DNA from 4 places in the Streptomyces sp. NPDC059897 genome. Region 2 is predicted to be linked to each of the others. Evidence: riboswitches for the same ligand, from Rfam matches in the RefSeq annotation. Region 2 holds a riboswitch; each other region holds the start of a gene.
The links. Region 2 has a riboswitch for cobalamin ahead of metE (5-methyltetrahydropteroyltriglutamate--homocysteine S-methyltransferase). Riboswitches for the same ligand answer to the same signal wherever they lie in the genome.

Region 1 (7,507 bases), on a different contig from region 2:
GGCGGGGTAGCGCAGGGCCCGGCCGCTGCGCTCGGCGAAGTGCGCGTGCGGTCCTGTGAGCGCGGCGTACGCGGGGTGGTCGAGGGGGTGGAACCCGCGCTCGGTGTGCGGGGCGGGACCCGTGGTGCCCTCGTGTGCTGCGTACGTCTGCGTCTGCGCCTGCGTCATCCGTCGGAACCTTCGAACCTTCTCCTGTGCCACGGCCGGCCCATCCGTAGGGGACGACCACCAGGTCAGAACCGCAGGTAACGCCACCGCATTCCCGGACCCCGCACGACGCGTCCGTGATCACACTGGCATCCTGGCGCGATGCCGTTCACGTCACTGAGTGATCACGTCGAGTCCCTGCTCGCCACCGAGGGACCGCTCCCGATCGTCGCCGCGGGCGACCCCGTGCTGCGCCGCCCCGCCGAGCCCGTCGACGGGCAGCTCCCGGACGAACTGCTCGCCCGGCTGATCGCCGCGATGCGGGTCACGATGCACGCCGCCCCCGGTGTGGGCCTGGCCGCGCCGCAGATCGGCGTGCCGCTGCGGCTCGCGGTCATCGAGGACGCGGCGGCCGTGAGCGAAGACGTTCGGGCGGCGCGGGGACGGACGCCGCAGCCGTTCCGGGTGCTGCTCAACCCGTCGTACGAGGACGCGGGCGGGCGCCGGGTCGCCTTCTACGAGGGGTGCCTGAGCGTGCCGGGCTACCAGGCCGTGGTCGCCCGGCACGAGCGCGTGCGGCTGCGCGCCCTCGACGAACAAGGGCGCGCGGTCGACGAGGAGTTCACGGGCTGGCCCGCGCGGATCGTGCAGCACGAGACGGACCACCTGAACGGCATGCTCTACCTGGACCGGGCCGAGCTGCGGTCCCTTTCGTCCACGCAGACACCCGAAGCGGTGGAGCGCTGGGCGCAGCCGACACCCCAACTCGCCGCGCGCGAGCTGGGGTTCGACCTGCCGCCGTCCGACTGACCGTCAGCTCAGCTGCGGCATCTCGCCCTTGGCCGACGTCACGTCGATGACCGAGAACGCGGCCCCCTGCGGGTCACCCACCGCCGCGAACCGTCCGAAGGGGGTGTCGACCGGCCCGAAGTGCAGCTGGCCGCCCAGGCGTTGGACGGTGCCGACGGCCGCGTCGCAGTCCTCGACGACGAAGTACACGTTGACGTAGCTCGGCACCTGCGGCGGGAAGTCGTCCGTCATCTGCATGCGGCCCATGGCGGGTTCGCCGTTCAGCTCCCACACGTTGAAGTCGATCTTCTCGTCCTCCATCTTCTTCACGTCGTAGCCGAAGACGGCCGGGAAGAAGGAGTCGGTCCGCGCGGCGTTGCGGGTGTTGACCTCGGCCCAGCAGAACGCGCCGGGCTCGTTGACCTTCTCGAAGCCCTCGTGGGTGTCCGGCTGCCAGACGCTGAAGACCACGCCCGCGGGGTCCTGGGCGGTGAGCATCGTGCCGAACGACGCGACCTGCATCGGGTCCATCATGAGGCTGCCGCCCGCGCCCTTGATCCGCTCGGCGACCGACTCGATGTCCGCGGTGGCGAGGTACAGGTTCCAGGCGGGGTGCACGCCCTCCGCGCCGGGCATCTGCGGCACGAGCGCGGCCACGTGCTTGCCGTCGGGCGCCTTGGCCTGCGTGTAGTTGCCGAACTCGGCGCTGCCCTCGTCGTAGGTCCAGCCGAACAGCTCCGTGTAGAAGCTCTTCGCGGCCTCCAGGTCGGGGAACATGGCGTCGGCCCAGATTGGCGCGCCTTCAGGACGAGCGGACATGACGCGACACCCTTCCGTCGGTCACCGGGCACGACGCGGCCCGGCAGGTATGGGTCCACGCTAGGCGCGACGGGCGCGCGGCGCGATCCGGCGGAGCCGGTCGGGAGACGGAATTCCGGGCCCCGGGCGCGGGCACCGCATCAGCCGGCGAACGGCGCCGCGCCGGCCTGCTGAGCCCCGTTCAGCGGCGCGTGGCCACGACCAGCCTGCACCGCGGGCTGCCGTCGGGGCGCGCGCCGAGGTCGGGCAGCGCGTACAGGGTGACGTCGAATCCGGCGTGGTCCAGTGCGCGGCGGACGTCGGAGAGGCGGAACGGCCGGTAGTACATGACGAACGGGGGCCGCCACACCGCGTTGCGCACGCGCATCGCGCCGTCGAAGCCGAGCATCGCCCAGTAGGCCATCGAGCCGGGGCTCGCGGGCGCGGGCAGCGGGAACGCGAACTGCCCGCCGGGGCGCAGCACTTGGCACACTTCGGAGAACAGCCGCGGCCATTCGCGCGGCAGGAAGTGCCCGAACGCCCCGAAGCTCACCACCAGGTCGAAGGCCTCGTCGAAGGGCAGCGCGAGGGCGTCCGCGCGGACGTGGTGGGCGGCCGGTTCGGCGCGCCGCGCGACGTCCAGCATTCCGTCGCTGAAGTCCACGCCCACGGCCCGGCCGACGCCCGCCTCGCGCAGCACGCGCAGGCCCGCCCCGGTGCCGCAGCACAGGTCGAGCCCGGTGCCGTAAGGGCCGAGCGGGGCGAGCGCGCGGCCCACCGCGTCGAGCACGACATCCGGGGTGCGGAACGGCGTGTGGTCGAACTTCGGCGCCAGCAGGTCGTAGCCGCGCTCGACCGAGGACAGCGCCTGAACGGCCAGCTCGCGGAGGGTGGGACCCTGATCGGTGAACATGGCGGATCAGCATAGGGCGGACGCGAGCCGAAGCCGGGGCTTGCCGCGCGGCAGGTGTCGGGTGGTACGGTCTTAGCGGTACATGTGCTCGCCCGTTTCGAGGCGCCGGTACCGAATCTCTCTTTTCAGCGCACTTTCAGCGCACGCGGTTCGACCGTCTCTCTGTCACCGCACAGCGCACGTCATTCCTGGTCAGCGGCTTCTGGCGGGCTCTTCACCCGTTGCCGTGGCACCACGGTTCTCCCCGGCCGCGGGGCGCGCTCTGCCGCCCCCGCCCTTCGCCGGATCCCCTCCCTTCCCTGCCCTTGTACGCCTGCCGCTGGACGCCTGCCGCGTCCGGCCCGGCCCCGCGAAAGGACCTGTGATCGTCATGACCACGGCCACCACCACGAGCACCGTCACATCCGAAGAACCAGCACCCGTCCGCGCCGCCGGCGTCCTCGACATCGGCGGGAACGGGCACGGTTTCCTGCGGGCGGCCGACCTGGAACCCGCGTCGCACGACGTCCAGGTGCCCGCCCACCTCATCCGCCGACTCGGCCTGCGCAAGGGCGACTTCGTCGAGGGAACCTGCGGCAAGCCGCACAGCCTCGCGCACGTCGAGACCGTCGGCGGCGCGCCCGCCGACGCGAGCCGCGACCGCCCGCGCTTCGCCGACCTCACCCCGCTGCACCCCAGCGAGCGCTTCCGCCTGGAGCACCCGGCCGCCGGGCTCGCCGGACGCGTCGTCGACCTGTTCACCCCCATCGGCAAGGGGCAGCGGGGCCTGCTCGTCGCGCCGCCGAAGACCGGCAAGACGGTGCTGCTGCAACAGCTCGCCGCCGCGTTCGCCGCGAACCACCCCGAGGTCCACCTCATGGTGGTGCTCGTCGACGAACGCCCCGAGGAAGTCACCGACATGCGCCGCTCCGTGCGCGGCGAGGTGTACGCCTCGACGTTCGACCGCCCGGCGAAGGCGCACATCGCGCTCGCCGAACTCGCCGTCGAGCGCGCCAAGCGCCTCACCGAGCAGGGCCGCGACGTGGTGATCCTCCTCGACTCCCTCACCCGGCTGTGCCGGGCGCACAACAACGCGGCCTCCACCAGCGGCCGCACCCTGTCGGGCGGTGTCGACGCCGCCGCCCTGCACGGCCCGAAGCGCTTCTTCGGCGCGGCCCGCGACGCCGAGGAGGCCGGCTCGCTGACCATCCTCGCGACCGCCCTCGTCGACACCGGCTCCCGCGCCGACGACTACTACTTCGAGGAGCTCAAGAGCACCGGAAACATGGAGCTGCGCCTCGACCGCGTCCTCGCGCAGCGCCGCGTCCACCCCGCCGTCGAGCTCACACCCTCCGGCACCCGCCGCGAGGAACTCCTGCTCCCCGCCGCCGAGTTGACCGTCGTACGCGGACTGCGGCGCGCCCTGCAGAGCCGTGACCCGGCCGCCTCCTACGAGGCCCTCCTCGACAAGCTGCGCCAGACCCCGGACAACGCCGCGTTCCTGCGCCAGGCGCACTCCACGGTGCCCGTCGCCTGACCCGCACCGCCCGACCCGCACCGCCCGACCGCACCCCCGAGTGCGTAATACTCGACCTATGAACGCGAGCATTACGCGCCGTGGTGGCCCCCCGGCCGTCACCGTCCGGCGGGCCACCGCGCGGGACGCCCGGCGCCTCACCCGCCTCGTACGCGGCTCCAGCGCCTACCGGGACCCGTACGCCTCCATGGTCGCGGGCTACCGGGTGGGCCCCGACTACATCGAGGCGCACCACGTCTACGTGGCCGTGGATCCGGCCGACGAGCGGGTGCTGGGCTTCTACGCGCTGCTCGCCGAGCCGCCGGAGCTGGACCTGATGTTCGTCGCCGACGAGGCGCAGGGCCGGGGCATCGGGCGGCTGCTCGTCGACCACATGCGGGAGCGGGCCCTGGCGGCGGGCCTCGACCATGTCCGGGTCGTCGCGCACCCGCCCGCCGAGGGCTTCTACCGGGGCATGGGAGCCCACCGCACCGGCACGGTGCCCGCGCGTCCGCCGGTCGCCTGGGACCGGCCCGAACTCGAATTCCCCATTCCCCCGGCCGCCTGAGGGGTTCCGCCCTCGGCCCGTACGGCGCACACTCGTGGGCGTCGGAATGCGGCAAGGAGGCCACATTGGGCAGCAGTCAGGCACGCGCCGAGGCGTTCGACGTGATCGTGGAGATCCCGCAGGGGTCCCGGAACAAATACGAGATGGACCACGATCTCGGCCGGATCCGGCTCGACCGGATGCTGTTCACGTCGACGCAGTACCCCGCGGACTACGGCTACATCACCGGCACGCTCGGCGGCGACGGCGACCCGCTGGACGCGCTCGTCCTGACCGGCGACGCGACGTTCCCCGGCTGCGCCATCGAGTGCCGGGCGATCGGCATGTTCGTGATGAGCGACGAGAAGGGCCCGGACGAGAAGGTCCTGTGCGTTCCCGCGCACGATCCGCGGCACGACGCGACCCGGGACATCGAGGACATCCCCGAGTTCGACCGCCTGGAGATCACCCACTTCTTCGAGGTCTACAAGGATCTGGAGCCGGGCAAATCGGTCGACGGCTCCCACTGGGAGGGCCGGGAGAAGGCCTACGAGGAGATCCGCCGGGCCCGCGAGCGCGCTACGGGCAGGTAGTAGGGTGGTCGGGCCGTGGTGCTCGGGAAGACCGGTGACGGCCCCTCAGGGGCCCATTCCGGAGCGGCCCTCGCCACTGTGATCGGGTTCCGGACAGCGACGTCCGGAGCGCGCCGTTCCATCCTGTACGCCACTGGCGGCCGTCGGCCGCTGGGAAGGCCGGAGCGGCGGGCACGCCCGTAAGCCAGGAGACCGGCCGCGGCATCTCACGAAGTGATCCACGAGGTGCTGGAGCGTGATCGACGCATGACCCTGCCCGGGAACTCCCCGACCCCTGCCCTGAACTCCCCTCCCCCTGCCTTTCGTTGGCGCCGCGAGGACACGCTGCGCACGGCCGGACTGATCGCGGTGATCGCCGCGCTGCACGTCGTCGCGTTCGGCGTGCTGTTCCTGCTCGTCGTCCCCGAGCACTACGAAGTGGGCAACAAGGCCTTCGGTATCGGCCTCGGCATCACCGCGTACACGCTCGGCATGCGGCATGCCTTCGACGCCGACCACATCGCGGCCATCGACAACACCACCCGCAAGCTGATGGCGGACGGCAAGCGGCCGGTGTCGGTCGGCTTCTGGTTCGCGCTCGGCCACTCCAGCGTGGTGGTGGCCATGGCGGCGCTCGTCGCGGGCGGCGCGGCGCTCGCCGGCACCCTCATGAACGACAACTCGGCCACCCACCAGGTGCTCGGCGTCGTCGGCACGACCGTCTCCGGCACGTTCCTGTACCTCATCGCGGCGCTCAACCTCGTCGCTCTGATGGGCATCCTCAAGGTCTTCAAGGCGATGCGCGCGGGCTCGTACGACGAGCGGAAGCTCGAGGAGCACCTGGATTCACGGGGGTTCATGAACCGGATCCTCGGCCGCTTCACCAGGTCCATCACCCGGCCCGGCCAGATGTTCCCGCTGGGCTTCCTCTTCGGTCTCGGCTTCGACACCGCGACCGAGGTGACGCTGATGGTGATGGCGGGCAGCGGCGCCGCGGCGGGCCTGCCGTGGTACGCGATCCTGTGCCTGCCGCTGCTGTTCGCCGCGGGCATGAGCCTGTTCGACACCCTCGACGGCACGTTCATGAACTTCGCCTACCAGTGGGCCTTCTCCAACCCGGTCCGCAAGGTGTTCTACAACCTCACCATCACGGGTCTGTCGATCGCGGTCGCGTTCTTCATCGGGACGATCGAACTCGTGGGCGTGCTCCACGACAAGCTCGACCTCAGCGACGCGGTCACCGGGTGGATCGCCGGGCTCGACCTCGACAACGTCGGGTACGTCATCGTCGGCCTGTTCGTGGTCGTGTGGGCGGCGGCCATCGCCTACTGGCGGCTCGCGCGGGTCGAGCAGCGATGGTCGGCGCGGGTGGCCGACGGGGCGTAGCCCGCCCGTAGCGAATAAATCGGTTGCCGGGGTGCGCGGCGCGCTGCTGCACTGGTCCCTGTGCGGCAGTTGCCGCGCATGCCGAGCGTGAGGACCGATTCATGCGCACTGCAGTCCAGTTCCTTCCGAGGGCCACCGCGGATTCCGCCGCCGTGGCATTCCCTTCCCTCAAGGACCCGACTGCCAGTGGCATTGCTGAATCTTGGAATTCTCGCGCACGTCGACGCCGGTAAGACCAGCCTGACCGAGCGGCTCCTGCACTCGGCCGGTGTGATCGACGAACTCGGCCGCGTCGACGACGGGAGCACCCGCACCGACTCCCTCGACCTGGAGCGGCGGCGCGGCATCACCATCAAGTCGGCCGTGGTGTCGTTCCCGGTCGGCGGCACGGACGTGAACCTCGTGGACACGCCCGGCCACCCCGACTTCATCGCCGAGGTCGAGCGCGTGCTCGGTGTGCTCGACGGGGCGGTGCTCGTCGTCTCCGCCGTGGAGGGCGTGCAGGCGCAGACCCGCGTCCTGATGCGCACCCTGCGCCGACTGCGCATCCCCACCGCGGTGTTCGTGAACAAGGTCGACCGCGGCGGCGCCCGCGAGCCGGAGCTCCTCGACGATCTGCGGCTCAAACTCGCGCCCGCCGTGATCCCGATGAACACGGTCGCGCACGGCCTCGGCGGCCGGGACGCACACTGCGTTCCCTACGCCGCCGGGGACACGGCCCATCGCGCCCGCCTGGTCGACGTGCTCTCGGCCCGTGACGACGCGCTTCTGGAGGCGTACGTCAAGGACGAGGAGTCGGTCACGTACGGCCGGCTGGGCGACGTGCTCGCCGAACAGACGTCGCGCGCCGAGGCGCATCC
Region 2 (7,507 bases):
AACACCTCGGCATCAAGGACGGCCTGACCGGCGCGCTCGCCATCAACGGCCTCGTGGTCATCGGGTCGATGGTGTCCGTGCTGCTCATCGAGCGCGTCGGACGGCGCAAGCTGGCCGTGCCGCCGTTCTGGATCTCCACGGTCGCCCTGGTCGTCGTCGCCTTCTTCTCGCACACCTCCGCCGCCCTCGTCCTGGTGTGCTTCCTCGTCTTCTCCCTGGTCAACGCCGCCTCCACGGCACTGTCCGGGGTGTATCCGGGTGAGGTGTTCCCCACCGAGATCCGTGGCGCGGGCGTCGGCTTCGCCACCGCCGTCTCCCGCGTCGGCGCCGCGGCGGGCACCTTCCTGCTGCCGCTGTCCGTCGACGGTCTCGGCACCTCGGCGACGATGCTGATCGCGGCCGCCATCAGCCTCATCGGCGGCATCGTCTCGCACCGCCTCGCGCCGGAGACCAAGGGTCTGACCCTCAGTCAGGCCTGCGCGCCCGCCGGGTCGGCCTGACCCGTCGCGCGCAGCGCCGCGCGGAACCGCTCGGCCGCCGGGGACAGCTCCACGTCCGGCAACGCCAGACACATCACGGTCGTGGGATCCCCGGTGATCCGGGCGACATGCACGGCGGCCGGGCGGAACGAGGAGACCGACTCGGGCAGCACCGTGAAGCCCATACCGGCCGCCACGAAGCCCAGCGCCGTCTCCTGGTGGACGACGCGGGTGCGGACGCGCGGGAAGGGCAGCCCGGCGAAGACCGGGCGGATCTCCGACACATAACCCGGCATGTCCCGCGCAGGGAAGAAGATCATCGGTTCGGCGGCGAGCGCCTCGGCAGTGACCTCGGCGTTCGCCGCCAGCGGGTGGTCGACGGACACGCACGCCACCAGACGCTCCTCGAAGAGCCGTTCCGTCCGCAGGTCGAGCCCGCCGGACTCGCCGCGCACGAGCCCCAGGTCGAGCCGCCCCTCATGGAGCCGCTCGGCCTGTTCGGCGCTGGTCAGCGGGACCAGTTGCAGGTCGACGCCGGGCGCGGCCCGCCGGAAGTGACGTACGGCCTGCGGCAGTACGGAGTAGCTGGCCGAGCTGGCGAAGCCGACGCGCAGCGTGCCGGCCCGGCCGTCGGCGACCGCATGCAGGTCGACGGTGGCCTCGTCGACCCGGGCGAGGATGTCGAGCGCCCGCCGGTGGAACTCCTCGCCCACCGCCGTCAGCCGCACGCTGCGCGTGGTGCGCTCGAAGAGCCGGTGTCCCAGCTCGCCCTCGATCCGCTGGATCTGCGCGCTGAGCGGGGCCTGCGCCATGTGCAGCCGCTTGGCGGCCCGGCCGAAGTGCAGCTCTTCGGCGACCGCGACGACGCAGCGCAGCTGTCTCAGTTCCATGCCGCGATTCTCGCCGATTATCTCTGCGGCAAGAACAATCACCGGATCATTGGTGTTGGACGTACGGGGTAATCGCTGGCTGTACTGGAGGGGCCAGGAAGAGCGCACGGCTCACAGAAAGCAGCCCCATCGTGGATGTCGATCACTCCCAGAACGTCGGACACTCCCAGAACGTCGATCACTCCCAGTACGTCATCGTCGGAGCGGGACTCGCGGGCGCGGCCACGGCGTGGCAGCTCGCCGCCGCCGGGCACGAAGTCACCATCGTCGAGCGCGGCGCCCCCGCAGACGAGGCGGGCAGCTCGCACGGCTCGGCGCGAATCTTCCGGTACGCCTACCCGACCGCGTTCTACACCCGCCTGGTCGCACGCTCGCGCACCCTGTGGTCGCAGCTGGAGTCGGCGAGCGCGCAGACGCTGATCTCCCCAACCGGCGCCGTGGACTTCGGACTTGAGCGCGACCCCGTGGCGCTCGCCCGGGTTCTGGAGGAGGCCGGGATCGAGCACGAGCTGCTCGAACGGGAGGAGGCCACCGCCCGCTGGCCGCAGTTCCACTTCGAGACCGAGGTGCTCTGGCACCCGGAGGCCGGTGTCATCGACGCCGAACGCAGCGTCGAGGCCATGGTCGTCCAGGCGCAGAAGCACGGCGCCCGGCTCCTCGCCGGCTGGGACCTGACGGCGGTCGAACGCCGCGGCCACGGCTACACCCTGCGCAGCGCCGACGGCAGGCGCCTCGACGCCGAACGCGTGGTGGTCGCCGCGGGCGGCTGGCTCCCGAGGCTGCTCGACCTGCTCCCGCTGCCCAGCGCCTTCAGGGCCGGACTTCCGCGCTTCGAGGTCCGCCAGGAGCAGGCGTATCACTTCCGCTACCGGGAGAACCACCGCTGGCCCACCTTCATCCACAAGAACCGCAGGATGCTGACGTACGGGCTTCCCGGCGGCCGCGACGCGGACTTCCAGGGGCTGAAGGTCGCCGAGTTCAACGGCGGCAAGCCGCTGCGGTCGGCCGCCGAGCAGGACGGCGTGGTGGACGCCAAGAACCGCGAGCGCGTCATCGACTACGTGCGCCGTCACCATCCCGGCCTCGATCCCAGGCCGTACGCCGAGACCACCTGCCTGTTCACCAATACACCGAACGAGGACTTCGTCCTGGACCGCTGCGAGGGCCTCACCATCCTGTCCCCGTGCTCGGGGCACGGCGCGAAGTTCGCCCCGCTGATGGGGACACTCGCCGCGGGTGTCGCCTCGGCCGCCGACGCCACCGCCGCCCGGACGCTGATACCCGAGCCGTTCCTGACCGGGTCGACGCGACAGACAGGATCGGCCCCGGGCATCTGACATGGATCGCGGAGAACAAGAAACTGGTCGACTGCCGAACCAAAGACAGATGCCGACAGCCGACCCCACGCGAAAGGGAAAGACTTTGCTGCCGACGACGATGTCCGCCGTACTCCTCACCGGTCACGGCGGCCTGGAGAAGCTCGACCATCGCACCGACGTCGAAGTGCCGCGCCCGGGGACGGGCGAGGTACTCATCCAGGTCGCCGCCGCCGGGATCAACAACACAGATGTGAACACCCGGATCGGCTGGTATTCCAAGGCCGTCGACTCCGCCACCGATGAGGGCGGCGCCACCGGCTTCGACACCGTCGACGACGTGGACGCCACCTGGTCGGGCAAGGCCCTGGAGTTCCCGCGCATCCAGGGCGCCGACGTCTGCGGGCGCATCGCCGCCGTGGGCGAGGGCGTCGACGCCGGGCGCGTCGGCGAGCGCGTCCTGGTGCGGAACATGCTGCGCACGCCGGTCGACTACCGGCCCTACGAGTGCTGGACCTTCGGCAGCGAGTGCGACGGCGGATTCGCCCAGTTCACGGTCGCGCCGTCACGGGAGACGCACGCCGTGCGCAGCGAGCTGTCGGACGAGGAGCTCGCCGCGATCCCCTGCTCGTACTCGACCGCCGAGAACATGCTGCACCGGGCCTCGGTCCGGGCCGAGCGGGTCCTGATCACCGGGGCATCGGGCGGCGTCGGACTGGCCGCCGTGCAGCTCGCCAAGCGCCGCGGCGCGACCGTCATCGCGGTCTGCTCCCGCTCCAAGGCCGACGACGTCGCAGCGCAGGGCGCTGACCGGACCGTCGACCGCGACGCGGACCTGGTCGCCGAGCTGGGCGCGGGCAGCATGGATGTCGTGCTCGACCTCGTCGGCGGCCCCGCCTGCCCGTCCCTGCTCGACGTGCTGCGCCAGGGCGGGCGCTACGCCAACGCCGGGGCCATCGGCGGGCCGATCTCGCGGATCGACCTGCGCACCGTCTACCTCAAGGACCTGTCGCTGTTCGGCTGCACGTTCCAGGAGGACGAGGTCTTCGACAACCTCGTCCGGTACATCGAAAGCGGCGAGATCCGGCCGGTGGTGTCCCGCGTCTACCCGCTTCGGGAGATCGCGCACGCGCAGGAGGACTTCCTGGCGAAGAGGCACCTGGGAAAGCTCGTCCTCGTCCCGCCGCCCGTCCCGTCCGCGGACGCCGCACCGTCCGCGTGACGTCACCTCGGCTTCCGGGCCACACCCCCGTAGAAGCCGACCTGCTCGGCACCCGGCGGCGGCGGCGCCTCCGGGCGCCAGAACGGGATCTGGGCCACGCCGGGCTCGACCAGCTCGAAGCCCTCGAAGAACCGCTCCACCTCCGCGCGCGGCCGCAGGTTCAAGGAGGCGGTGGCCTGGTTGTAGACGGCCTGGGCGTCTCGGCGGTCCGCGAAATCGCTCGTGGCGTGCGACAGGACCAGGAAGCTGCCCGCGGGCAGCGCCTCCCGCAGCGTCGCGACCACCCGCCGCGGATCCTCGTCGTCGGCGAGGAAGTGCAGGACCGCGACGAGCAGGAGCGCCACCGGCTCCCCGAAGTCGATGAGCCGTCGCACATCCGGGTGCTCCAGGATGTGCCGGGGGTCCCGGATGTCCCCGAGGACGACGCCCGTGGCGCCCGAGCGGCCGAGCAGCGCGTCGGCGTGGGCCTTCACGATGGGGTCGTTGTCGACGTAGGCGACCCGCACACCGGAGGCCATCTGCTCCGCGATCTCGTGCACGTTCGGCGACGTGGGCAGCCCCGTGCCGATGTCGAGGATCTGCCGGACGCCGCTGCCGACGGCGAACCGGATGGCGCGCTCCATGAAGGCGCGGTTGGCGCGCAGGCCGACCCTGGCCTCGGGCGCGGCGGCCACCAGCGCGTCTCCGGCCTCCCGGTCCACCTTGTAGTTGTCCTTGCCGCCCAGGAGGTAGTCGTAGATCCTCGCGGGGTGCGGCCGACTGGTGTCGATCACCCCGGCACGCTCGCCGTCCTTCGCCACGTCTCGTACCCTCCGCCGTCACGTCGCAGCCACTGCCCATTGGTCGGGCGGGGCCAGCTTCGCACATCAACTCGGGCGTCCGTCGGCGCAGTTGCCGCGCCCGGATTCCACGGTTCGGACACCACCGGGCATACGAGGAACAACGAAGGTACGGTGGGCGTTCCACGGCCAACAGCAGTTCGGCGGAACCGTGCGCGTCCCCGTGATTCAGCCCGGATTTCCGCAGGTCACCAGGGAGGCGTCATGTCGAAGTGGTTCTGGCGCAAGACCGGAACGTTCCGCGACATCGCACTGGGCATCCACATCGGCGGGGCCATCCGCCATGGGGCGGCCATTTCCGATCGCGTCTATGACACAGCCACTCGCCGCGCGGTGCCGCCCATGCACCGCGACTGAACCCTCGACCACTCCCCCGGCGGCCGCTCCGGCCCTGCCGCCGCGAGCCGCCGGGCCCAGTGGTCACCCGGTATTCCGCTCCATCCGCCCCAACTCCCGCAACAACGGCAGCAGATGGTGTTCGACGGCGGGGGCCAGCCTGAGGTCGGGCTCCCGTCCGTCGGTCCAGCGCAGGGCGGACAGTTCGGCCGCGGGCACCGGATCGCCGATCAGTGTCGTGGCGAAGACCGTCAGGTGCATCGGCACGCCCTCGATGGCTGCCCGCTCCTCCACCACGGCGAGCGGTTCGAGCCGGCCCGGCTCGACACCCAGCTCCTCGCGCAGCTCCCGTACGAGCGTCTCTTCCGGTTCCTCGCCCGGCTCGGGCTTGCCGCCCGGAACGAAGTAGACGTCCGGCGCCGCCTGCTTGCTGACGACGAGCAGCCGCCCGTCCTCGACGACCGCTGCCGCGACGACCCTCATGACTGTGTGATCCATCCCCGCATTGTGCAACGCCGCGTGCGGCCGGCCCGTAGGGTGGGTGGTGCAGCTGGTTCGCCCCGTCAGCCAGGCGGGATGCGTCGCAAGAGGGAACCCGGTGGGAATCCGGGACTGCCCCGCAGCGGTGAGTGGGAGCGACCGCCGTCACACGCACTGGGTCCGACAGACGGGACCTGGGAAGCGACGGCCAGTAGGTGTCCTCGTTCGTTCGAGAGACGTGCCCGCGAGTCCGAAGACCTGCCAACTGCCCGTGCGCGTACGACGCGTGCGCGGACATCCCGGTGACCTCGAGGGCGGGTCGGCGAACACATCCGGCGGACCACCGCGCCTCGCCCGCGCGGGGCCGTGCCGCCGGTTCTGTCTCTCCTTCACGCGTTCCGGTCCCCGGGATCCATGGGATACGTCTCTCGAAGGAGAACTCCGTGACCACCAAGACCGCAGCCGCGGCAGCACGGGCCACCGTGTACGGCTACCCGCGCCAGGGCCTCGGCCGGGAGCTCAAGAAGGCCGTCGAGGGGTACTGGAAGGGCCGCGTCACCGCCGACGCGCTGCGTACCACCGCCTCCGACCTGCGCCGAACCAGTCGCCGGGAACTCGTCGCGGCCGGCATCGACGAGGTGCCCACCGGTGACTTCTCGTACTACGACCACGTCCTGGACACCACCGTCATGGTGGGTGCGATCCCCGAGCGCCACCGCTCGGCCGTCGCGGCCGACGCCCTGGACGGGTACTTCGCGATGGCCCGCGGCACGCAGGACGTGGCGCCGCTGGAGATGACCAAGTGGTTCGACACCAACTACCACTATCTGGTACCCGAGTTGGGGCCCGACACGGTGTTCACCGCCGACTCCACCAAGCAGGTCGCCGAGTTCACGGAGGCCCGCGACGAGGGGCTCGCCGCCCGCCCGGTCCTGGTCGGCCCGATCACGTACCTGCTGCCGTCGAAGCCCGCCCCGAGTGTCGCCGCCGACTTCGACCCGCTGACCCTTCTGGAGCGGCTGCTGCCGGTGTACGCGGAGGTCCTCGCGGACCTGCGTGCGGCCGGCGCCGCATGGGTGCAGCTCGACGAGCCCGCCCTGGTCCAGGACCGCACCGCGGCAGAGCTCGACGCCGCCGCCCTCGCCTTCCGCGCCCTCGGCACGGCGACCGACCGGCCCCAGCTGCTCCTCGCGTCGTACTTCGACCGGCTCGGCGACGCCCTGCCGGTCCTCGCGAAGGCGCCGGTCGACGGCCTCGCTCTCGACTTCACCGAGGCGGCGGCCGCCGACGTCGACGCTCTCGCGTCGGTCGGCGGCCTTCCCGGCAAGCGGCTGGTCGCCGGCGTCGTCAACGGCCGCAACGTCTGGGTCAACGACCTGGAGAAGTCCCTCGCCACGCTCGGCACCCTCCTCGGCCTCGCCGACCGCGTCGACGTGGCGGCCTCCTGCTCCCTGCTGCACGTCCCGCTGGACGCCGCCCTGGAGCGCGACATCGACCCGCAGATCCGGCGCTGGCTCAGCTTCGCCCGCCAGAAGACCGCCGAGATCGCCACCCTCACCAAGGGGCTGACCCGCGGCACGGACGCGATCACCGCAGAGCTCGCGGTGCACCGTGCCGCCCTCTCCTCGCGCGCCGCCTCCCCCATCACCCGCGACCCGGCCGTGCGGGCCCGCGCCGCCGCCGTCACCGACGCGGACACCCGGCGCACCCAGCCGGTCCGCCGCCCAGCGCACCCACCTGCGACTCCCGCTCCTCCCCACGACGACGATCGGCTCCTTCCCCCAGACGGCCGAACTGCGCACGGCACGCGCCGACTTGAGGTCCGGACGCATCGACACCGCGGCCTACGAGGAACGCATCAGGAACGAGATCCGCGACGTCGTCGCCTTCCAGGAGAAGACCGGGATCGACGTGCTCGTGCACGGCGAGCCCGAGCGCAACGACA
Region 3 (7,507 bases), on a different contig from region 2:
GGCGTGTCCGGCGCGCACGAGGCCGGCGACCAGGGCGGCGCGCTCGGCGTCGGTCACATGCTCGTCGTCCTCGGTGCCGACGTGGTCGAGGAGGACGTGGGCCCCGCGGGCGGCGATCTTCGCGGGTGCGCCGACGGCGACGGCGCCCTTGCGGTCGAGGCCGCCGACGGCCACGCGGTCGGCCGGGAGCTGCTCGTCGAGGACGAGGTCGAGTTCTGCTGCGGCGTCGGCGCCGTGCCGGAAGGAGACGGCGGTGCCGGTGGCGAGGGCGGCGCGGGCGGCGCCGCGCAGCAGGCTCTCGTCGGTGGCGGTCATGCCCGCACGGGTGACGGCGGTGGTGACGAGGCCGGCCGGTCCGCGGCGCTCGACGCGCGGGACGACCATGCCCTCGGTGATCTCCCGGGCGAAGAGGTCGGCGAACTTGTCGGCCGGCCAGGGTGTCGGCGGATCGGCCTGCGGGGTGAGGAAGTAGCCGCCGAGCAGTTCCTCCGGGCCCTGGCCGGTCGAGGCGACGATGTGGACGCCGGTGGCGCGGGACAGGGACTCGTAGAGCCGCAGGTCGCGGCCGTGGAACATGCCGGTGCTGTCGACGAGGGTGCCGCCGCCGTGGGAGCGGAACTCGCGCAGCCCGGCGGCGAGCGTCTCGAAGATCTCGGCGCGGTCGAGGGTGATGTCGAAGGCGTGCTCGGCGCCCGGGAGCACCGAGAGCAGTGCCTCGTGGACGGAGACGACGCCCAGTTCGTCGGCCGGCACCGGTCCCAGGACGGTGTTCACGGTGGTGCTGTTCACGCTCATGCCTGCCTCACGTGTCCGGTGCGGGTGCGGTGGTGCGCCCCGTGGATGCCGTCACGCTAGCGATTCGCTTTACAGCGCGTCAAGGAAACAAACGCCATGAAAAATAACTGGTCAGAGCGTTGCGCGAGAGCCGGTCATGTGAGCAAAGAAGGCTCCTGCGAGGCCGTGGAGGACCTCGGAGGAGCCTTGAACGAGGGCGGTGCGGGGGGGGTGGTCAGGTCAGCAGGCGTACCCAGCTGGCGCTCAGCTCGTCGAGCAGTTGCTCGCGGCTGAGCTTCCAGTCGGCGCTGCCCCAGTGCTGGGCGACGTAGTCCAGCTCGGCCATCGCCAGCACCCCCTTGAAGCGGCGCTGGTGGGGCTCGAAGCGGCCGGCCCGCGCCAGGCCGTCCTCAATGTCGCTGATGGCCTCTTCCATCCACCGGTCGACGAGGTCGCGCAGCTCCGGATCGACCGCCGCGGCGTCCCGGCCGACGCGGATGATCGGCCGGATCTCGGGCCAGCTGTCGGCGGTGCGCCGCAGCCACGCGCCGATTCCCGCCGCCGTGCCGTCGGCCACGGTGGCGACGAGGTCCTGCGCCGTGGAGCCGTGCTCCGGGGAACGGACGCGCTGGAGTGCCTCGTTGAGCCGCTCGTCGATGAGCGCCTTCATCAGATCGGTCCGGGAGGGGAAGTACGCGTAGAACGTCACGCGGGTGGTGCCCGCGGCGGTCGCGATCTCGTCGACCTTGGTGGCGGCGTAGCCCTTCGTCGTGAACAGCTCGAGCCCGGACTCCAGCAGGAGGCGGCGCGTCATCTGCTTCTGCGCCTGTCGAAGGTTCGCCATGCCGGGAATCCTAACGTCACGCCGCGCACCGGCCCTCCGGGACGTCCCCCGAGGTCAGCGGGATGGGCGTGAACATCGACGGCTCCTCCTGATGTCTTTACCGCGCCTGCCCCCGGAGAGCATCATGATCCTTCGTGCCGCCGCGCGTGGCCGTCCGCGCCGCCTACGAAAGGTCGATGTCAGTGGATGGGCGAACCCAACAGGTCGAGGCCGTGCTGTTCGACACCTTCGGCACGGTCGTCGACTGGCGGACCGGAGTCGCGACCGCCGTCGACGACTTCGCCTCGCGCCACGGCCTGGACCTCGACGGGACGGCGTTCGCCATGCGCTGGCGGGAGCTCTACCAGCCGGCCATGGAACCCGTACGCACGGGCGAGCGGGACTTCACGCCGCTCGACGTTCTCCACGCGGAGAACCTGCGGATCGTGCTCGCCGAGCACGGAGTTGACCCCGCCGCCTTCGACGAGGCCGAGCTGAGGTGGCTCAACGAGGCGTGGCACCGGCTGCCCGCCTGGCCGGATTCGGCACCCGGCCTGGCACGACTCGCCCGCAGCGTCACGGTCGGCGCGCTGTCGAACGGCAATCTCGCGCTCCTGTCCCGCCTGGCCAAGCATGCGGGCCTCCCCTGGGACGTGATCGTCGCCTCTGACGTCACCCACGCGTACAAACCGCAGCGGCAGGCCTACGAGCGGGCGGCCTCGTTCCTGGGGCTGCGCACCGAACAGGTCATGCTCGCCGCGGCACACAACGACGATCTGCGGGCCGCCCGGGACGCGGGCCTGCGGACCGCGTTCATCCCGCGGCCACCGAGTACGGGCCCACGCAGGCGAAGGACCTGGCACCCGATGCGGACTGGGACGTGGTCGCGGGAGATCTGGTCCAGTTGGCGACGCTCGTCGGCCACCGGCCCTGGACCGCGGACCGGCACCTCGCACCGCCTGCGGTGTGAACTTCAGTTCCCACCGCAACTGCACGCAGCTCGTAGGATGCCGGGGTGCCAAGACCGATACCGACCAGCCGTCGCGCGTGGATCGTCACGTGGGCGGTGGTGTGCGCCGCCGGGCTCGCCGCCACGTACGGGTTGAACAGCTCCTCGGAGCCCGACCCGCAGCCCGAGAAGCCGGTCAGTGCCCAGTGCGCCGAGCTGGTCGCCTCCATCGAGAAGCAGTTGGCGAAGAACGAGCGGGACGGCAAGAAGGACGGAGTGGTGGCGTTCTCGCGCATCCGGAACGCCGCCGACGACGATTGCAGCGACGCCCTCCACGACCACTTCGGCGGCGAGCGGTGACCCGCCGCGTCTGGCTCACCGCACTGGCGGCTCTGGTCGTTCTCACCACCGGTGCTGCCATCGCCGTGCTTGCCACACCAGAATCGGATCCGCAGCCCACGCCCACCCGCGTGTACTCCTCCTGTCTGGCGGCCGACACCCGGCCACTGGCCAAGGGCGAAGACCCGTGCGCGGGGAACTGAACAACTCACCCTCTCCTACTGCGTGTTGACGCCCGCCTCGTACCGCCTGCCCGCCGCGATCACCGTCTCGACCGACCGCAGCGATGCCGTCCGCGCCGTGCGCGTGGGCGGCGACCGGCAGTCCGGCGCGGTGGGCCTCGTCGACGAGCGCCGCCAGCTCCTCCTCGGAGAACTGGGACTCCCAGCTCGCGGCACCGCCCTTGGTGAGCCCGCCGCCGGTCGCCATCACCTTGATGACTCGGGCGCCGGACTCGGCGTTGCCCCGCACCAGCCGACGGACTTCGTCCGGACCCGAGACCTCACCGCCGAGGAACCAGCAGTGGCCACCGGGCGGAGTGACAGGTGTCGTCGCGGGGACGAGCCGCGGCCCGACGGCCGAACCCTGCTCGATGTCCTGCGCGAGTCGCACCGCCAGGCCGTTGCGGTCGCCGAGGTCGCGGGCCGTCGTGACGCCGACGGCCAGTAGCTGCCGCGCCCGAACCGCCATCGCCGCGAACAGCGCCTCGTCGTCCTGTTCCTGGAGCGTGGTCACGGGGTCCGGTCCGCGTCGAAGCAGAGGTGCACGTGGGCGTCGATCAGGCCCGGGAGGACCGTCCCGGCCGGGAAGTCGAGCCGAGGTTCGTCGGGCCGCGCCTGGCGCTCGACCTCTTCGCGCGGGCCGACGGCGGCGAGGACGCCCTCGCGTACGAGGACCGACCCGTCGGCGACAACGTGACGATCAGGTCCGGCCAGGACACGCGCTGCGGTGATCAACATGAATCGCGGCTCTCTCTTGCATGCGAAGAACGTCAAGAACGTCGGCTGTCGCAACGCAGGACATCAGAAAGAGCGGCGGGTTCCTGGTTGTACGCGCCAACTCGCCCTCACCGTGTTCTCGTCCCCACCAGACAGCAGTCTCCGCACTTGCCGCCGCTGGGGGCCCGGTAGAAGAGGCAGCAGCTGCGGCGGCGAAACGCGAGCCCCGGTCCGGTGATCCGGCCCGTCCCCCGCAGCCTGCCCACCTCCAGCAACTCCCGCGTCAGAAAGGTGATTTCAGTCCTCAAGTCCGGGCGGATCCTCAGCAGTTGCGCCGCCGATCCGACAAGTGCCGAGGCGGAGTTGCCGGCCAGCAGGCGTGGTGCCACCTTGGTGGTGAGGCCGCTCTCGACCCGTTCCAGCATGTGGTCGACCTCCGTGTACACGGCGTCGGCGAGGGCCGGAAGTTCCGGTGCGCGGCGTCCCTCGGGGCCGGGCAGGCGGAGGGCCGAGCCCTCCCCGGACCATTCCACCGCGCTCATGGTCGGCACGATCCCGTGGACGAGCGCGCAGGCGAGGACCGGGGACCAGAGGCGTGCCGCGAGGCCCAGGTGCGCGATGGAGGCGCCGATGCGGGGTTCGGTGGCGGTGTCGTAGTGGTCGTTGACCGCCCGGGCGCGTTCGGCGAGGCCCGCGTGGGCGAGCTGCCTGCCGGGCGAACGCCGCGCCGGAGTCGTGTCGAGGGCGAAGAAGCCGCCGAGTCGCGCTGCCACGTCGTGCAGCGCCTCGGCGACCTGTTCGGACGGCACCGCGGTCATGAGACCCGGGCCCGGCGCGGTGGGTTGATCACGTAGAACTCCAGGATCTCGGGGCACGGTGCCACTCCCGGCCCGCCCGCCCGTACCCAGTCCGCGATGTCCTCGGTGGCGTCACGGTCGTTGACCAGGCCAAGCCACACCGGCCGCGCTCCGGCCGCCCGTCCGGCGGCGGAGGGCTGTACGACGATGACGTTGGCCTGTTCGCAGACGTCGAGGCACTCGGAGATCCGCAACGGGGCGATCTCCCGCAGCCGCGCCGTCTGCGCCGCGTGATCGCCGTTGACCTTGACGGTGCCGCAGCAGCAGTCGCGGCACACGACGAGGCGGCACGGAACCGCCCGGTCCGTCGCGGGTTCCGGGGCTTCGGCGAGCCTTTCGGGCATGGCGCATCCTCCCTCTGGCCGGGGAGTTCCGCCCCGGATCGCTTCGAGGGGGCGACGGCGTGAGTCTCCTGGCTCTCGGGTCCGCGCTCGTCCCGGCCTTCCCACCCTCGCGGGGCAGTGGTCTTCCGGGATCCGCTCGCCGATCACAGTGGCGGTACCGCACCGGATTCGCACCGGTTTCCTCGGGCCGCCGTCGCCCGTGTTCCTGGCCATCATGTCATCCGGCCCTCGCCCCTGGTGCCGGAGCACCGGCACCAGGGGCGAGGGCGTTCACCGGCCTACATCAAGCGGCCGGCGTATAGGTGCGCTTGCCCCGCCGGTACGCGATCTCGCCGAGCACGATGTCGCACAGCAGGAACGCCGCGAGCGGCAGGCCGAGCAGCGGCACGAAGTAGCCGAGCAGGGCGATCACCACCAGCGCCGGCACCACGACATACGGCGGCACCTGCTGCCAGGCACCGCGCGGAACCGGCCGCCCGAAGGCGGAACCGCGCCCGCGCTGCCACCACATCCGGTACCCCCACACGATGAGGAGCACCACCGCCAGGGCGAGGGCCGCCAGGGCGATCTGATTGACGAGGCCGAACAGGTTGCCGGTGTGCAGGTCGATGCCCCAGCGGGACAGCTTGGCGAGCACCGGGTAGTCGGCGAACCGCACGACGTCCGTGACCTGCCCGCTCGCCGGGTCGACGGCGACGGCGTCCTGCTTCTCCGGCCAACTCCGCTGGATCTGTTGGACGACGTACGCCGAGGAGTCGTCGGCGGGCGGCACGATCTCCACCGGGTTCGAGAGGCCTTCGCCGCGGGCCGCCTCCAGCACCGCGTTGAGGCCGACGCCGGCGTCCCCTGCCGGAGTGCCCGACCCGCCCATGTTGTGCCCCGCGTGTTCACCGCCGGAGGCCGGGGCGGCGGATGCGGAGACGGCAGGCGTCGTCTGGCCGAGCGCGGCACGCAGGTCGGTGATGCTCGCACCGGCGTACGTCGACCAGGTCAGGCCCGTAGCGGACAGGAAGAAGAGCCCGAGCGCCGCCCAGACACCCACCGAACCGTGCAGCGAGAGGGTGCGCCTGCGGCCGGACGTCCCTCGGATCGCCCGACGTGCGCGACGCCGACTGAACCAGAGGACGAGTCCGCCGCCCGCGATCACCCACATCCAGCTGGCCGCGAACTCGCTGTAGAGACGGCCCACTTGGCCGAGGTGGAGGTCGCGGTGGAGCTCGTCGATCCAGGTGCGCAGGGGCAGCGCGCCGGTCGATCCGTACTGTTCGAGGGCGCCACGGACCTCGCCGTTGTACGGGTTCACGAACACCGCGAGCGTGTGCTCGGCGTCGACACCCGCGACGCCGGAGAGCATGACGCGTGTCGTCGCCCCGGCCTCGGGAGACGGCCGCACCGCGCTGATGTCCCCTTCGGGGTGGGCCTTGCGGGCGGCGGCGACCTGATCGGCGATGGGCAGCTCGGACTTACCCACGGGGACGTTCAGCTCATGGGCGTACACGATCTTCTCGGCCTGGAACGAGCCCGCGTAGAGCAGTCCCGTGACCGCGGCGACGAACAGGAATGGGGCGACGAACACCCCTGCGTAGAAGTGCAGTCGGAGCACCAGCGGGCGAAGCGATGCCCACGGCGACCGGTCGGTGGGCGGCGCTTGCCGGGTCTCTTCTGCTGGGCGGGAGGCAGAGGTGTCTGACGTCTCGGAGGTGATGGACAACGTGGTCCTCCAGTTTCGGGCAGCACGGAGTCCGGGCGCGGGCCCCGCCTCTCGACGGCGGCCCTGGGCACATCCGGATCCGGTGCGTGGCAAGGGGACTCGGCCGTGCGGGCCCGTCCGGGGCGTGCGCACGGCCGACGCCCGAGGGTGCGGCGCAGCCTCGGGTGAACCGGCTGTCGTCAGGCGACAGCGTTCCCTGCGGGTGGGCCCCTGGAGGTGATGGGGTGCGCGAGGAGGAGTTCGCGCGGTGTACGGGCGGGCCGGGTGCGGCGGACGTGGATGCGCGGCCGGTGCGGCGGAACCGGAAGGCGGAACGGGAGCGTCAGCGGCGCGACGATCCGGTCGACGACGCACCGCGCGAGGCGGAACGCGGCCTGCTCGCCGTACGCGAGCCAGAGCCCGCTCAGCACGGCGGCCAGCAGGTGGGCCATCAGCATGCCGGTGGGAGACATGCCGCTCACGTCGTGACCGGCATGCGCCATTTCGTGCATGCCGCCCATCGCATCGGGCGGCATGGCACCCATGGGCATGCCGCCCATGGCATCCGTCGGTTCCATGGGCGCGCGGCACAGCACATGGTCCAGCCACTGCCCGGCGACGGAACCGCCTGAAGCCGCCGGGTGCGCGACGACCTGCGCCCACGAGAAGAAGAGGTGCAGCACCGCCTGCGCCGCCACCGCCAGGCCCACGACCGGCAGGATTCCGCGCTCGCGACCCGCGGGCACACACGCCGCTCCACCGGTGATCGCGAATCCGGCGGCCAGCGCCCACC
Region 4 (7,507 bases), on a different contig from region 2:
GTGGATCATCTTGTGCTCGAAGTACTCCCCGTACCCCTCGGGCCCGAACTCGCGGCCCAGGCCGGAGTTCTTGTAGCCGCCGAACGGCCCGAGCATGTCGAGGCTGAACGTGTTCACGCTGTACGTGCCCGTGCGCACCTGGCGCGCGATGTCGACGCCGTGCGCGGTGTCGGCGGTCCAGACGCTGCCGCTGAGGCCGTAGTCCGAGTCGTTGGCGATCTTGACGGCCTCGGCCTCGTCCCCGTACGGGAGCAGGCAGATGACCGGGCCGAAGATCTCCTCGCGGGCGATGCGCATGGAATTGTCGACGTCGCCGAAGAGGGTCGGCTCGACGTACCAGCCCTGCTCGAAGCCCTTCGGGACGCCGCCGCCGGTGAGGATCTTGGCGCCCTCGTCCTGGCCGATGCGGATGTAGTCGAGGGAGCGCTGCTGCTGGCGCTTCGCGACGAGCGGGCCGAGTTCGGTCGCCGGGTCGAGCGGGTCGCCGACCTTGAGCGCGGAGGCCGCGCCGGCGAAGGCGTCGGCGAACTCGTCGTAGCGCGAGCGCGGGACGAGGATGCGGGTCTGCGCCACACAGGCCTGCCCGTTGATCATCCAGGCGAAGGGGACGATGCCGGAGACCGCGGCGCTCGCGTCGGCGTCCTCCAGGATCACGGCCGCGGACTTGCCGCCGAGTTCGAGGGTGACGCGGGTGAGGTTGCGGGACGCGACCTCCATGACGCGCTTGCCCGCGGCGACGGACCCGGTGAAGGAGACCTTGTCGACGCCGGGGTGCCCGACCAGGTACTCGCTGACCTCGCGGTCGGCGGGCAGGATCGACAGCACGCCCTCCGGGAGCCCGGCCTCCGTGGCTATCTCGGCGAGGAGATACGCGTCGAGCGGGGTCTCCGGCGAGGTCTTGAGGATCACCGGGTTGCCGGCGAGCAGCGCGGGCGCGAGCTTCGCGGCGGCGGTGAACTGCGGGACGTTCCACGGCACGATCGCCGCGACGACGCCGACGGGCTCGCGGCGCACGAGGAGCTTGCCGAGGGCGCCGTCGCGCGTCTCCTCGTACGTGAAGTTCCGGGCGACGTTGATCGCGGAGTCCCAGACCATCATCGCGGCGAGCGCCTGCACCATGACGCCCGAGGTGTACGGGGTGCCGTTCTCGCTGCTGATGACGCGGGCGATCTCCTCGTGCCGGACCGCGAACGCGTCCTTGATCTTCGTGATGACCTCGATGCGCTCGTCGAGGCTCATCCGCGGCCAGGGGCCCTCCTCGAAGGCGCGGCGGGCGACGGCTACGGCCCGGTCGACATCGGCGGGCGCGGCGTGCGGCACCCGCCCGAAGACCTCGCCGGTGTGCGGCGAGACGACCTCGATGACCTCCTTGCCGAGCGGGTCGGTCAACTCCCCGCCGATGAACAGTTGCCCGTACTCAAAGAGCTCGGTCATGGCTGACATCCTCACGCACGACATTTCTGACGGTGTTTCAGAACTGATACCAGTTCTAGTTGCGATCCGGAAGGGTGGTGCGCACCCTGAAGGTGGTGTGCTCGGGCGACCATTGAAACGAGTTCTACAAGTTCCCGTACAGTGGCGGCAGTTCGGCTGGAGCGGCGGAGGGTGTCCGATGGCAGAGGCGACGCAGGTGACCGACCACAGCGGGGGCGTGCACAGCATGCGCGTACCGATCCCCGACAACCCGCTCGGCTACACCCTCGTCTACCTGGTCGACACCGACGCGGGCCCCGTCCTCATCGACACGGGCTGGGACGACCCGACGTCCTGGGACGCGCTGACGGCGGGCCTGACCGCCTGCGGCACGCGCGTCGAGGACCTCACCGGCGTCCTGATCACCCATCACCACCCCGACCACCACGGCCTGTCGGCGAAGGTGCGGGAGGCGTCCGGGGCCTGGATCGCGATGCACGAGGCGGACGTGGCGGTGGTCCGGCGCACTCGGGAGAACAAGCCGGCGCGCTGGTACGCGTACATGGTGGCCAAGCTGGTCGCGGCCGGTGCGCCCGAGGAGCACATCGCCCCGCTGATCGCGGCCCGCGACTCCGGGAAGCCCCGCCAACTGCCGGGCTTCTCCCCCGCGTTGCCGGACCGCACCATCACCCCCGGCGACCTCCTCGACCTGCCGGGCCGCAGGCTGCGCGCGATCTGGACGCCCGGCCACACCCCCGGGCACGTATGCCTGCATCTGGAGGAGGACCACCCCTCGGGCCGCGCGGGCAACGGCCGCCTCTTCTCCGGCGACCACATGCTGCCCGGCATCACCCCGCACATCGGCCTGTACGAGGACCCGGACGACGCCACCGTCACCGACCCGCTCGGCGACTACCTCGACTCGCTGGAGCGGGTGGGGCGGCTCGACCCGGCGGAGGTCCTCCCGGCGCACCAGCACACGTTCACCGACGCCCCGGCGCGGGTACGGGAGCTGCTCGACCACCACGAGGAACGCCTGACCGGCCTGCTCACCCTCCTCGCCGCCCCCCTCACCCCGTGGCAGCTCGCCGAACGCATGGAGTGGAACCGCCCGTGGGCCCAGATCCCGTACGGGTCGAGGACCATCGCGGTGTCGGAGGCGGAGGCCCACCTGCGCCGCCTCCAGAAGTCGGGCCGCGTGGAGCAGGTCCCGGGCAGCGATCCGGTGACGTATGTGGCGGCCCCGTGATTCGTTCGAATTAGCGTTCGATCATTGCCGGTGGGGATCGAAATCGCTCCGGGTACAGTAAGGACGTCGTCAGTACGTACGTACGAGGGGAAGCCGGTGCAAATCCGGCGCTGACCCGCAGCCGTGACAGCCGGAACGCCTCGTACGCACCTGCTCGGCTCAGGACCGTCGAGGAATACGGAGCCGGAGCCGCCCGGTACCTCCGTGTGCCGCGCCGCCCCGCTCCCCGCAGGGAGAGGCACCCGCCCCACCATGAACATTCGCCGTAGCGCCGCGCTCGTCGCCGCGACCGTCGCGATCGGCGCCGTGGGCGCGCAGGCCGCGAGCGCGGACGACGCCGTCAGTGCCTCCCCCTCGCCGAAGACGGCTCTCCCGTCGGGCCTCTACGGCAAGGGCGACCCCACGTACGACGGGGTGTGGCGGCAGTCCCTCGCGCTCGTCGCGCAGGACACGGTGGGTGTGAAGCCCGCGAAGAAGGCCGTCGAGTGGCTGGCCGGGCAGCAGTGCGAGGACGGCGGGTTCGCCGCCTTCCGCGCCGAGCCGGGCAAGGCCTGCGACAAGAAGACCAAGATCGACAGCAATGCCACCGCGGCCGCCGTCCAGGCGCTCGCCGCGGTCGGCGGCCGGGACGGCGAGGTCGCCTCCGCCGTCGCCCTGCTGAAGAAGAACCAGAACGCGGACGGCGGCTGGGGCTACAGCCTCGGCATGGACAGCGACGCGAACTCGACGTCCGTCGTGCTCGGCGCGCTCGCCGCGGCCGGCGAGGAGCCGTCCGAGGTGAAGTCCAGCAAGGGGAAGACCGGCGCCGACGCCCTCGCCGCGCTCGCCCTCCCCTGCTCCAAGGGCAAGGAGGGCGGCGCCCTCGCCTACCAGCCCGACAAGAAGGGCGAGCTCGCCGCGAACGCCGACGCCAGCGCCGCCGGTGTGCTCGGCGCCCTCGGCACCGGCTTCGCGCCCGGCAAGGGCAAGGCCCCGGACACGTACACCTGCGAGGACGGCAAGAGCACCGAGGCCGTGGCGCACAACGCCGCCGTCTACCTCCAGAACCAGCTCGACACCCACCTCTACCTGAAGTCCCAGCTGGCCGGCTCCACCGATCAGCCCGACTACGGCAACACCGCCGACGCGGTCACCGCCGTCGCCGCGGCCGAGGGCGTCAAGGCCACGAAGGACTCGTACGCCTGGCTGGAGAAGAACGCGGAGGACTGGGCCGCGCAGACCGGGCCCGCCGCCTACGCCGAGCTGATCTTCGCCGCGCACGCGACCGGCAACGACCCGCGCGACTTCGGCGGGACGGACCTGGTGAGCGCCCTCAACAAGACGGGCCCGGAGCCCGCCTCCGCCAAGTCCTCCGCTTCGGACTCCGACTCGGACTCGGACTCGGACGAGAAGAAGGACGACGGTGGCGGCGCCAACTGGTGGATCATCGGCGTGATGTTCATCGCCGCCGTGGGCGCCGGTTTCCTGCTCAGCGGCCGCAAGAAGCAGCAGCCGTGACCGCCCGCAGGTCGGCCGGGCCCGTCGGGCTCGTCCTCGCGCTGCTCGGCGCGCTGCTCGCCATGACCGTCGCCCCCGCGCAGGCGGCCGGATACCGGTACTGGTCGTTCTGGGAGCGGGACGGCAAGCAGGAGTGGACGTACGCGACGGCGGGCCCCTCGCAGACCAAGCCGGAGGACGGCGACGTACAGGGCTTCCGGTTCGCGGTGAGCGCGGACTCGAAGGACGCGAAGCAGCCGCGCAGCAGCGCCGGTTTCGACGCGATCTGCGAGGACACCCCCGCCGCCGACGGCAAGAAGCGCGTCGCGCTCGTCATCGACTTCGGCACGGGGGCCGACGCCCCGTCGGCGGAGACCCCGCCGAAGCCGCGCACCGCGTGCGCGCAGGTCGCCGAGGACGCGACCAGCGCCGACGCGCTCGCCGCCGTCGCGAAACCGCTGCGCTACGACAGCAGCGCGATGCTGTGCGCGATCTCGGGCTACCCGAAGTCGGGCTGCGGCGAGCAGGTCTCCAAGGAGACGTCCGGCAAGACGCCCTCGACGCCGTTCGCCTCGGACTCCGCCTCGCAGTCCGACGGCGACGACGACGGCGGCCCCTCGGTCGGACTCGTCGCGGGCATCGCCGTGGTCGTCGTGCTCGGTGTCGCGGCGGGCGTGCAGGCCCGACGCCGCCGCGGCTGACCCCGATGTCCGGTCGTACGCTGCGCGCCCCTCGGGCCCACCGCTCCAACTCGCTGCACCCGGGCGCCTGGTGGATCTGGGCGCTCGGCCTCGGCACGGCCGCGTCCCGCACCACGAACCCGCTGCTGCTCGCGCTGCTCATCGGCGTCGCCGGGTACGTGGTGGCGGCGCGCCGCACCGAGGCGCCGTGGGCGCGTTCGTACGGGGCGTTCGTGAAGCTGGCGCTCGCCGTGCTCGGCATCCGCCTCGTCTTCGCGACGCTGCTCGGCTCGGCGATCCCGGGCACCCACCTCCTGTTCACGCTCCCCGAAGTCCCGCTGCCGGACTGGGCGCAGGGCGTCCGGATCGGCGGCCCGGTCACCCTCGAAGGCCTCGTCTTCGCGCTCTACGACGGCCTGAAACTGGCCACCCTCCTCATCTGCGTGGGCGCCGCGAACGCGCTCGCCTCCCCGTCCCGGCTGCTCAAATCGCTGCCGGGCGCGCTGTACGAGGCGGGGGTCGCGGTCGTCGTGGCGATGACGTTCGCCCCGAACCTGGTCGCGGACGTCCGCAGGCTGCGGGCGGCCAGGCGCCTTCGCGGCCGCCCGGACCGCGGTCTGCGCGGGCTGCTCCAGGTCGGCCTGCCGGTCCTGGAGGGCGCGCTGGAACGCTCGGTCGCCCTGGCCGCCGCCATGGACGCGCGCGGCTACGGCCGCACCGCCGAGGTGCCGCCCGCCGTCCGCCGCGCGACGGCCGCGCTCACGCTGGGCGGCCTCATCGGGGTGTGCGCGGGAACGTACGGGCTGCTGGCGGCGTCCGGCTCCGGGTACGGCCTTCCGGTGCTCCTCGCGGGGGTGGCCGCCGCGCTCGGCGGGCTGTGGCTCGGCGGGCGGCGCACGGTCCGCACCCGCTACCGGCCCGATGTGTGGGGCGTCCGGGCCTGGCTCGTCGCGGCGTCAGGGGCGACGGCCGCGGCGACGATGATCTGGGCCGGAACACAGAACCCGGCGGCGCTGCAACCCCCCGTGGTCCCGCTCGCGGCGCCGGAGCTGCCGCTGTGGCCGGCGGCCGGCATCCTGCTCGGCCTGCTCCCGGCCTTCCTCGCACCCGTTCCGGACAAGCCCGTTCCCGACAAGCCGACGGAGGCGTCGTCGTCATGATCCGCTTCGAGGACGTCTCCGTGACGTACGACGGCGCGCAGGCGCCCACCGTCCACGGCATCCACCTCCACGTGCCCGAGGGCGAGTTGATGCTGCTCGCCGGCCCGTCCGGCGTCGGCAAGTCCACCCTCCTCGGAGCGGTGAGCGGTCTGGTCCCGCACTTCACCGGGGGCACGCTGGCCGGTCGCGTCACCGTGGCCGGCCGGGACACCCGTACGCACAAGCCGCGCGAACTCGCCGACGTCGTCGGCACGGTGGGCCAGGACCCGCTCGCGCACTTCGTGACGGACACGGTCGAGGACGAACTCGCGTACGGCATGGAGTCGTTGGGCCTCACGCCGCCGGTCATGCGCCGCCGTGTGGAGGAGACCCTCGACCTCCTCGGCCTCGCCGACCTGCGCGACCGCCCGATCTCCACGCTCTCGGGCGGCCAGCAGCAACGCGTCGCGATCGGCTCCGTCCTCACCCCGCACCCCCAGGTCCTCGTCCTCGACGAACCGACGTCCGCCCTCGACCCGGCAGCGGCGGAGGAGGTCCTCTCGGTCCTGCAACGCCTGGTCCACGACCTCGGCACGACGGTCCTGATGGCCGAACACCGCCTGGAACGGGTCATCCAGTACGCGGACCAGGTGGCGCTGCTGCCGGGCCCGGGCGAGCCGCTGCGGGTGGGCACCCCGTCCGAGATCATGGCGATCTCCCCTGTGTACCCCCCGGTGGTGGGCCTCGGCCGCTTGGCAGGCTGGGACCCGCTGCCTCTGACGGTGAGGAATGCACGCAGGGCAGCGGGGGCTCTCAAGGAACGGCTCCGACAAGGCCAGGTCCGGCAAATTCAAGCCCCTGCGGCGATTGAGCAGCGGGGCCCGGGGCAGAGCCCTGCGACCGCAACCACTCTGGCCGCAACGAAAAACCTCGGCGTAAGAAGAGGCCGCATCGAAGCCCTCCGCCACACAACCCTCCAGGTCACCACCGGCGAGGTGCTCGCCCTGATGGGCCGCAACGGCGCCGGAAAATCCACCCTCCTCTCGACCCTGGTCGGAATGATCAAGCCGACCTCCGGCACGGTCACGGTCGGCGGAGCCACCCCGCACAGGACCACCCCCCGCGACCTCATCCGCAAGGTCGGCCTCGTCCCCCAGGAACCCCGCGACCTGCTCTGCGCGGACACGGTGGCGGCGGAGTGCACCGCGGCGGACAAGGACGCGGACGCGGCGCCCGGCACCTGCCGCGCCCTGCTCACCGACCTGCTCCCGGGGATCGCCGACGACACCCACCCCCGCGATCTCTCGGAGGGCCAGCGCCTCACCCTGGCCCTGGCGATCGTGCTGACGGCGGCCCCGCCGCTGCTCCTCCTCGACGAACCGACGCGCGGCCTCGACTACGCGGCGAAGTCCCGGCTCGTCGCGATCCTGCGGAACCTCGCGGCCGAGGGCCATGCCATCGTCATGGCGACGCACGACGTGGAACTGGCGGCGGAGCTGACCCACCGCGTGGCGATCCTCGCGGACGGCGAGATCGTGGCGGACGGCCCC

Region 1: it holds a riboswitch for cobalamin, as region 2 does, so the genes downstream of both, ACFV9W_RS25755 (HoxN/HupN/NixA family nickel/cobalt transporter) here and metE (5-methyltetrahydropteroyltriglutamate--homocysteine S-methyltransferase) in region 2, are expected to answer to the same signal.
Region 3: it holds a riboswitch for cobalamin, as region 2 does, so the genes downstream of both, ACFV9W_RS03835 ((2Fe-2S) ferredoxin domain-containing protein) here and metE (5-methyltetrahydropteroyltriglutamate--homocysteine S-methyltransferase) in region 2, are expected to answer to the same signal.
Region 4: it holds a riboswitch for cobalamin, as region 2 does, so the genes downstream of both, ACFV9W_RS07860 (prenyltransferase/squalene oxidase repeat-containing protein) here and metE (5-methyltetrahydropteroyltriglutamate--homocysteine S-methyltransferase) in region 2, are expected to answer to the same signal.

What each region holds. Positions count from the first base shown of each region.
Region 1 covers NZ_JBHWKQ010000025.1:98,238-105,744, reverse strand. The annotation lists gene ACFV9W_RS25790 (GNAT family N-acetyltransferase) at 1-168, opposite strand, end outside; gene def (peptide deformylase) at 310-957, shown strand; gene ACFV9W_RS25780 (VOC family protein) at 961-1,755, opposite strand; gene ACFV9W_RS25775 (class I SAM-dependent methyltransferase) at 1,937-2,647, opposite strand; gene rho (transcription termination factor Rho) at 3,018-4,163, shown strand; gene ACFV9W_RS25765 (GNAT family N-acetyltransferase) at 4,222-4,710, shown strand; gene ACFV9W_RS25760 (inorganic diphosphatase) at 4,776-5,282, shown strand; cobalamin riboswitch at 5,282-5,498, shown strand; gene ACFV9W_RS25755 (HoxN/HupN/NixA family nickel/cobalt transporter) at 5,529-6,647, shown strand; gene ACFV9W_RS25750 (GTP-binding protein) at 6,834-7,507, shown strand, end outside.
Region 2 covers NZ_JBHWKQ010000040.1:52,879-60,385, reverse strand. The annotation lists gene ACFV9W_RS31665 (MFS transporter) at 1-500, shown strand, start outside; gene ACFV9W_RS31660 (LysR family transcriptional regulator) at 470-1,369, opposite strand; gene ACFV9W_RS31655 (FAD-dependent oxidoreductase) at 1,501-2,706, shown strand; gene ACFV9W_RS31650 (alcohol dehydrogenase family protein) at 2,807-3,907, shown strand; gene ACFV9W_RS31645 (SAM-dependent methyltransferase) at 3,910-4,707, opposite strand; gene ACFV9W_RS31640 (hypothetical protein) at 4,951-5,103, shown strand; gene ACFV9W_RS31635 (NUDIX domain-containing protein) at 5,167-5,580, opposite strand; cobalamin riboswitch at 5,617-5,843, shown strand; partial or broken gene metE (5-methyltetrahydropteroyltriglutamate--homocysteine S-methyltransferase) at 6,006-7,507, shown strand, end outside.
Region 3 covers NZ_JBHWKQ010000002.1:238,364-245,870, forward strand. The annotation lists gene ACFV9W_RS03800 (phosphotriesterase) at 1-795, opposite strand, end outside; gene ACFV9W_RS03805 (TetR/AcrR family transcriptional regulator) at 1,010-1,618, opposite strand; gene ACFV9W_RS03810 (haloacid dehalogenase type II) at 1,801-2,703, shown strand; gene ACFV9W_RS03815 (hypothetical protein) at 2,664-2,906, shown strand; gene ACFV9W_RS03820 (amidohydrolase family protein) at 2,949-3,620, opposite strand; gene ACFV9W_RS03825 (hypothetical protein) at 3,617-3,844, opposite strand; gene ACFV9W_RS03830 ((2Fe-2S)-binding protein) at 3,952-4,641, opposite strand; gene ACFV9W_RS03835 ((2Fe-2S) ferredoxin domain-containing protein) at 4,638-5,024, opposite strand; cobalamin riboswitch at 5,086-5,208, opposite strand; gene ACFV9W_RS03840 (PepSY-associated TM helix domain-containing protein) at 5,308-6,729, opposite strand; gene ACFV9W_RS03845 (hypothetical protein) at 6,915-7,507, opposite strand, start outside.
Region 4 covers NZ_JBHWKQ010000005.1:64,313-71,819, forward strand. The annotation lists gene ACFV9W_RS07850 (aldehyde dehydrogenase) at 1-1,434, opposite strand, end outside; gene ACFV9W_RS07855 (MBL fold metallo-hydrolase) at 1,613-2,662, shown strand; cobalamin riboswitch at 2,696-2,874, shown strand; gene ACFV9W_RS07860 (prenyltransferase/squalene oxidase repeat-containing protein) at 2,915-4,159, shown strand; gene ACFV9W_RS07865 (SCO2322 family protein) at 4,156-4,839, shown strand; gene ACFV9W_RS07870 (energy-coupling factor transporter transmembrane component T) at 4,845-5,978, shown strand; gene ACFV9W_RS07875 (ABC transporter ATP-binding protein) at 5,975-7,507, shown strand, end outside.